DNA from 2 places in the Mycobacterium sp. D16Q16 genome. Region 1 is predicted to be linked to the other one. Evidence: riboswitches for the same ligand, from Rfam matches in the RefSeq annotation. Region 1 holds a riboswitch; the other holds the start of a gene.

Region 1 (3,991 bases):
CGGGAACTGCCCGTTCCCCACCGTTGACTTCGCTACCCCGCACACGTGTACTAGTCATTCGACGTCCTTGTCAGTCCGACCCTGTGATGTGTCGAACTGAAAGTATCACGTATTATGAGTTACGGGTACTGTGTTGGTGCCTAGGCCACCAGGAAATCCGGGAGTGGCCGCCTGTCATCAACCGGCCCGACCTGCCCATCACGCTCGGTATAGGTCAGCGCAGGCCCGCGACGGAGAAGCTCACCGATCGCGTCGACGAGGCGTGTGATGTCACTCGCGGTGGTTCCCAGCCCGATACTTGCGCGCAACGCACCCCCCGGGTATCCCAACCTGTCCAACAGCGGGTGCGCGCAGAATCTGCCGTCGCGTAGCCCGATTCCGTGCTCGGCCGACAGATAGGCCGCGGCGACCGACGGTGTGTATCCGGCGACAGTAAAGGAGACAATGCCCAGCACGTCCCGGCCACTGTTCCAAATACGCAGGGTGTCAACACCTTCAATCGCGGCAAGCCCGTCCCGAAGTTGCGCGGTGAGCGCATCCTCGACGTGGCCTATCTCCCCCAGCGCGGCCAGTGCCTCGCACGCAGCCGCCACGGCGGCGACGCCAACCACATTGGGCGTGCCCGCCTCATGCCGCTGCGGTCCCGCGAGCCACTCGGCCCCCTCAATACCAACATTGCGCACCGCCCCACCACCCGCGAGATAAGGCCTCGCGGCGTCGAGCCAGTCGCTTTGCCCCACAAGGACTCCGGCGCCAAACGGCGCATACAGCTTGTGCCCGGAAAACGCCAGATAGTCGATTCCGTTTGCCACCAAGTCGATTCGGCGGTGCGGAACCAACTGTGCGCCGTCGACGGCGATCCTCGCTCCGTACCGGTGCGCGACGGCCGCGAGTTCGGCCAGCGGCAGCACCTCGCCGGTGACATTCGAAGCCCCGGTGACGGCCAGCAGCGCGGCCGGCCGACGGGCCAGCTCGTCAGCCAGCGCGGCAACGGTGTCCGCAACGGTGGCTCGATGCCCTACCACCCGGGCCTCATATCGCTGCCAGGTCAACAGGTTTGCGTGGTGCTCGATATCGAGAACCACCACCTCACCCGGCACCGCCGAGGCGAGCAGATTCAACGAGTCGGTGGTGTTACGGGTGAAGATCACATGGTGGTCGGCGGCGGCCCCGACGAAGCGTCCGACCGTCTCACGGGCACCCTCGTAGAGAGCCGTGCACACACGTGAGGCGTATCCGGCACCACGATGCACACTGGCGTAGTACGGCAGCAACTCGGCGATGCGGTCCGCGACAGCACAGAGCGCGGGTGCGCTGGCCGCGTAGTCAAAATTGGCGTATCTGATCCAGCCACCTTGGGCCAGAGGAACTTTGGTGTCGGCTCCCACCACACGCGCGGCCGGTTGCTCGGACCCAGATTGTTTGGACACTGACATGTGACATCCCATCTCACCGGACCCGCCCGGCGAGTCCACGCTTGCCACGCCCGGTTGAGCGCGGCCCGGTCGTCACCTGGAGCACCCCACCGTGGAGGAGGGTTGCCGACCAGCTAGCCAGGGCTTATCGCTGGTTCTCATGACCTGTGCGCAGTCTGCTCGTCGTCCGCAGCCACCGTCAAGCGCATTACGCAGGGTGATTTCAAATCCGCGGTGTCAGCTCGTCAGTCCAGCCCGATTTTCCGATCCCCGCGCCATAGGGCAGACTGACTAGCGGAGGGGAGTATTCCTTCGCTGCGGTGTCGTCATCACATCGGCCATTGTCGGACCGGTCGGTGCCGCAGGCCGGTCACTCGCCGGCGGAAGAGACCTCCGGCGTTTTGGCGACCGGAGGTTATTTCATGCAGGTATCCCAGCTCGAGTGGATCATCACCCTGGCCGTCACGGTCGCGATCTTGCTGGTCGACGTCGTGGTGATCGGCAGACGGCCCCATGAACCCACCGTTCGTGAAACCGCCACCGCCCTCAGCATCTATATAGGGCTCGCAGTGGCGTTCGGCCTCTGGGTGTGGGTCTTCCACGGCAGCCAGTTCGGGCTGGAGTTCTTCGCGGGCTGGCTCACCGAGTACAGCCTCTCCGTGGACAACCTGTTCATCTTCTTGATCATCATGGCCAGCTTCAAGGTGCCCCGGGTCTATCAGCAAGAGGCCCTGTTGATCGGCATCATCCTGGCGCTGATCTTCCGCGGCATCTTCATCGCCCTCGGTGCGGTAGCCATCAACCAGTTCTCCTGGATCTTCTATCTGTTCGGCGCGTTCCTGGTGTACACCGCCATCAACCTGGCGCGCGACACCGAGCATGACGACGACGCCGACAACGCCGTGGTGCAGTTCGCCCGCAAGCACCTGCGGACCACCGACAAGTGGGACGGTCTGCGGTTGTGGGTCAAGGAAAACGGCACGCGACTCATGACGCCGATGTTCCTGGTGATCGTCGCGCTGGGCACCACCGATCTTCTCTTCGCGCTCGACTCGATCCCCGCGATCTACGGGCTCACCAAAGAGCCCTACCTGGTGTTCACTGCCAACGTGTTCGCCCTCATGGGCCTGCGCCAGCTGTACTTCCTACTCGGCGACATGCTCAAGCGCCTGGTGTACCTGTCGCAGGGGCTGGCGTTCATCTTGTTCTTCATCGGCGTCAAGCTGATCCTGCATGCATTGCATGAGAACGAACTGCCGTTCATCAACGGCGGCGAGCCGGTGCACGTACCCGAAATCCCCACATTGGCAAGCCTTGCGGTGATCATCGTGACGCTGCTCATCACCACCGTCGCCAGCCTGTACAAGACCCGGCGCACTGCCACAGAGGGTTAGGGCTCTACTCCGTGCCGATACCGGACAGATCGGCCGGCGGACCGCCGTGGCAAACTTGGAGGCCACGGGATCACCGTGCCCGGCGGACCACTTCCGCGCGGCGGCGAGCCCAGCCGCACCCGGACCGATAGGCTCGCTGCGGTACCCCTCCAGGCCCACAGAAACCGACGCGGAAACTAACGAGGAGCAGCGTGACCGGCCCCGACGAGTCACCCACCAACCGCGCGCACGAAGAGGCCGCCGAGCCCGTCGCCCATGAAACCCCGGCCCACCCGGTGCCTCCGCAGTACCTGCTCGGCAGGTCAGCCCCTCCGGCCCGGACCCTGATCGACATCCTCTACTCCACAGCCGCCGAGCACCCCGACGCGCCCGCCATCGATGACGGCACCATCCAGCTCACGTACTCCGAGCTCATCGTCGACGTCGAGGCAAGTGTCGAATGGCTCGGCACTCGGGGAATCGGGCGCGGTGATCGCGTCGGGATCCGGATGCCCTCGGGCAGCTACTCGCTCTATGTGGCGATCCTGGCGACCCTGGCCGCAGGAGCCGCATACGTTCCCGTCGACGCCGACGACCCGGAAGAACGCGCGGCGCTGGTGTTCGGCGAGGCACAGGTCGCCGCCGTGATCACCCCGGGCGGCCTGGTTCGTGGACCCGGTTCGTCACGAGGCTGGCGCGCCACCAAACCGACACCGCGCGACGACGCCTGGATCATCTTCACCTCGGGTTCCACCGGCACCCCCAAGGGCGTGGCGGTGACGCATCGCAACGCAGCCGCCTTTGTCGACGCCGAAGCACAAATGTTCTTGCAGGACAACCCAATTGGCCCCGACGACCGCGTGCTCGCCGGACTATCGGTGGCCTTCGACGCCTCCTGCGAGGAGATGTGGCTCGCGTGGCGCTACGGCGCCTGCCTGGTACCCGCACCGCGGTCCCTGGTGCGCAGCGGCATGGACTTGGGCCCATGGCTGGTGTCCCGCGATGTCACCGTGGTGTCGACGGTGCCCACCCTGGCCGCGCTGTGGCCGGCGGAGGCGCTGGAGGCGGTGCGGCTGCTGATTTTCGGCGGCGAGGCCTGCCCTCCCGATCTGGCCGAACGGCTGGCCACCGGTGAAGACGGCGCGGCCCGCGAGGTGTGGAACACCTACGGCCCCACCGAGGCGACCGTGGTGGCATGTGCGG
Region 2 (3,991 bases), on a different contig from region 1:
GGCCAGGTCACCGAGGTAATCACCGACCTGATCGACCCGCTGGTGGCCGCCAAGCGCGCCGCAGCATCCGACGTCGGCTAGGCATGTCGCCGAGTGTGAACCTGTGGCGGAGTTTCGGCTGATTCACCGCCCAGGTTTCACACTCGACGCGTCGAGCTACACCTCGACGGATGCCAGGGCGGCGTTGAAGGTCTGGCTCGGCCGCATCACCGCAGTGGTCTTCGCGGCGTCTGGCTGGTAGTAGCCACCGATATCGGCAGGGCTGCCCTGCACCGCGGCGAGCTCGGCCACGATCGCGTCCTCGTTCTCCACCAATTGCTTGGCCAGCGGCGCGAACAGCCCGGCCAGTTCCGGATCCTCGGTCTGCGCGGCAAGCTCGGACGCCCAGTACAGGGCCAGGTAGAACTGACTGCCACGGTTGTCGAGCTCACCGGCCTTACGCGACGGGCTCTTGTCGTTCTCCAGCAGCTTCCCGGTCGCGGCATCCAGCGTGGTGGCCAGGATCTTGGCCCGCGGGTTCCCGGTCTTGATGCCCAGGTCCTCCAGGCTCACGGCCAGCGCCAGGAACTCGCCGAGCGAATCCCACCGCAGGTGGTTCTCCTCGACCAGCTGGCTGACGTGCTTGGGCGCCGAACCACCGGCCCCGGTCTCGTACAACCCGCCACCGGCCATCAGCGGCACGATGGAGAGCATCTTGGCGCTGGTGCCCAGCTCCAGAATCGGGAACAGGTCGGTGAGGTAGTCGCGCAGGATGTTGCCGGTCGCCGAGATGGTGTCCAGCCCGCGGATCACCCGCTCCATCGTGTACCGAATCGCCCATACCTGCGGCATGATCTGGATCTCGAGGCCCTCGGTGTCGTAATCCTTGAGGTACGTCTTGACCTTCTTGCGCAGCTCGTTCTCGTGCGGGCGCTCGGTGTCCAGCCAGAACACCACTGTCATGCCGGATTCCCGCGCTCGAGTGACGGCCAACTTCACCCAGTCCTTGATCGCCGCGTCCGTGACGACCGGCATGCGCCAGATGTCGCCGGCCTCCACGTTCTGGCTCAGCAGCACCTCGCCGGTGTCGATGTCGACGATGTCGGCGACACCGGGCTCGGTGATCTCGAAGGTCTTGTCGTGGCTGCCGTACTCCTCGGCCTTCTGCGCCATGAGACCGACGTTGGGCACGGTGCCCATGGTGGTGGGGTCGAACTGCCCATGGGTCTTACAAAAATTGATCATCTCCTGGTAAATCCGGGAGAAGGTGGACTCGGGGTTGACGGCCTTGGTGTCCTTGAGCTTGCCGTCCGCGCCGTACATCTTTCCGCCGGCCCGGATCATGGCGGGCATGGAAGCGTCCACGATCACGTCGCTGGGCGAGTGGAAGTTGGAGATGCCCTTAGCCGAATCCACCATGGCCAGCTCGGGCCGGTGCTCGTGGCAGGCGTGCAGGTCGCGGATGATCTCCTCGTGCTGCGATGCGGGCAGCGCCTCGATCTTGCTGTAGAGGTCGGACATGCCGTTGTTGACATTGACGCCCAGCTCGTCGAACAGCTCCTGGTGCTTGGCGAAGGCTTCCTTATAGAAGATCTTCACCGCGTGTCCGAAGACGATGGGGTGGCTGACCCGCATCATGGTGGCCTTGACGTGCAGCGAGAGCATCACGCCGGTCTTGTACGCATCCTCGATCTGCTCTTCGTAGAAGTCGCAGAGCGCCTTCTTGCTCATGAACATGCTGTCGATGATGTCGCCCTCGCCCAGCGTGACCTCGGCCTTGAGCACGGTGGCCTCGCCATTGGGCGTCGTCAGCACCATCTTGACCTTGCGGGCGCGATCCAGGGTCAGCGACTTCTCACCGTGGTAGAAATCGCCTTCCTTCATGGTCGCGACGTGGGTGCGCGACGCCTGCGACCACTTGCCCATGCTGTGCGGGTGCTTGCGGGCGTACTCCTTGACCGCACGCGGCGCGCGACGGTCCGAGTTACCTTCGCGCAGAACAGGGTTCACGGCGCTGCCGAGACACTTGGTGTACCGCACCAAGATGTCCCTCTCTTCGTCGTTCTTCGGGTCTTCGGGGTAGTCGGGCAGCTTGTAGCCCTTACCCTGCAGTTCCTTGATGGCGGCCAAGAGCTGCGGCACCGACGCGCTGATGTTCGGCAGTTTGATGATGTTCGTCTCGGGCAGCTGCGTCAGACGGCCCAGCTCGGCCAGATTGTCCGAAACCTGCTGGTCTTCGGGAAGGTAGTCGGTGAACTCGGAGAGGATGCGGGCGGCAACGGAGATATCGCTGGTTTGGACGTCGATACCGGCTGGCCCGGCGAAGGCCCGGATGATCGGCAAGAAGGAGTACGTCGCGAGTAGCGGCGCCTCGTCTGTCAGCGTGTAGATGATGGTCGGCTGCTGCGCACTCATGGTCACTCCCGGCGTCGTTGGTCGGTCAGAATCTGAGGTAGATCTGGCGACCGGTGGGTCGCCAGGCTCGTCCTATTCAGTATCACGTCGTCTCCGAGCCTAGGCGGGCGGAGGGCCTGTGATCGCGCTCCCATCGCAACCTCCCGGGCACCGCCGAGTGGCGCCTCGCATACCTGGTGGCAACCATTCGGTGAATTGCGATAGGCTTCTCACTGGTCATGAGCACCAGCGTCAAGCCCCGGCTCGCTGGTCGGCAACCCTCCAACCGCGGTGGGGTGCCCCGGGTGATGACCAGGTTGAGTAGCCGACTGGGTTATGAAAGGACAGTCGGCCACACGGCAAGCGCGGGTCCGATGACGGGCCCCGAGAAGACAGGTTGGCCCGATGAAGTATTTGTCACCCGGGGGTGAATCCCTGCATTCCTGTTGTCGTTGTTGTCGCTGTCGCATGCCCTAAACCGCCAGCCCCGCACCGACCACCAGGAGGTTTTCCATGACCGATATCGATCCCACCGCCCAGTGGGCGTTCGAGACCAAGCAGATCCACGCGGGCCAGTCCCCCGATGCGGCAACCAATGCCCGGGCTCTGCCGATTTACCAGACCACGTCCTACGTCTTCAACGACACCGCGCACGCGGCGGCGCTGTTCGGCCTGTCCGAAGAGGGCAACATCTACACGCGCATCGGCAATCCAACCCAAGATGCCGTGGAGCAGCGCATCGCCGCCCTCGAGGGCGGCGTGGCGGCGCTGCTGCTGGCATCCGGACAGGCGGCCGCGACCTTGGCCATCCTCAACATCGCGCAGGCCGGCGACAACATCGTGTCCAGCCCGCGCCTGTACGGCGGCACCTACAACCTCCTGCACTACACGTTGCCGCGTCTGGGCGTCTCAACCACCTTCGTCGAGGATCCCGACGATCTGGAGTCCTGGCGCCGGGCCATCACCCCGCAGACCAAGGCACTCTTCGCCGAGTCGATCTCCAACCCGCAGAACGACATTCTCGATATTCCCGGCATCTCGGAGATCGCCCACGCGGCGGGCGTTCCCCTCATCGTCGACAACACCGTCGCCACGCCGTATTTGATTCAGCCGCTGGCGCACGGCGCCGACATCGTGGTGCACTCGGCCACCAAATACCTTGGTGGACATGGCAATGCGATCGGCGGGGTGATCATCGACGGCGGCACCTTCGATTGGACGCAGGGCCGCCATCCCGGATTCACCACGCCAGACCCGAGCTACCACGGCGTGGTCTTCGCCGACCTGGGCGCACCGGCTTACGCACTCAAGGCACGCGTGCAGCTGCTGCGCGACCTCGGCCCCGCCATCTCGCCGTTCAACGCGTTCCTCATCGCCCAGGGCTTGGAGACGTTGAGCCTGCGGGTGCAGCGCCATGTAGAAAACGCGGAACGCGTCGCTAATTACCTCGTCGCCCAGCCGGGGGTCACCCACGTCAACTACGCCGGGCTGCCCACCTCCCGCTGGCACGAACGCGCGAAAGAGCTGGCCCCCAAGGGTGCCGGCGCCGTGCTCGCCTTCGAGCTGGACGGCGGCGTCGAGGCGGCCACCACCTTCATCGATTCGCTGACCTTGCACA

What was found. Region 1 has a riboswitch for S-adenosylmethionine ahead of B4394_RS21120 (aminotransferase class V-fold PLP-dependent enzyme). Riboswitches for the same ligand answer to the same signal wherever they lie in the genome.
Region 2: linked by a shared signal. The riboswitch ahead of B4394_RS04685 (bifunctional o-acetylhomoserine/o-acetylserine sulfhydrylase) and the one ahead of B4394_RS21120 (aminotransferase class V-fold PLP-dependent enzyme) in region 1 are both predicted to bind S-adenosylmethionine.

The regions. Positions count from the first base shown of each region.
Region 1 covers NZ_MAEY01000023.1:89,977-93,967, forward strand. The annotation lists gene B4394_RS21115 (flavin-containing monooxygenase) at 1-58, opposite strand, end outside; gene B4394_RS21120 (aminotransferase class V-fold PLP-dependent enzyme) at 141-1,436, opposite strand; SAM riboswitch class IV at 1,469-1,581, opposite strand; gene B4394_RS21125 (TerC family protein) at 1,838-2,809, shown strand; gene B4394_RS21130 (Pls/PosA family non-ribosomal peptide synthetase) at 3,001-3,991, shown strand, end outside.
Region 2 covers NZ_MAEY01000004.1:51,063-55,053, forward strand. The annotation lists gene ephH (epoxide hydrolase EphH) at 1-81, shown strand, start outside; gene B4394_RS04680 (NADP-dependent isocitrate dehydrogenase) at 157-2,394, opposite strand; SAM riboswitch class IV at 2,609-2,745, shown strand; gene B4394_RS04685 (bifunctional o-acetylhomoserine/o-acetylserine sulfhydrylase) at 2,887-3,991, shown strand, end outside.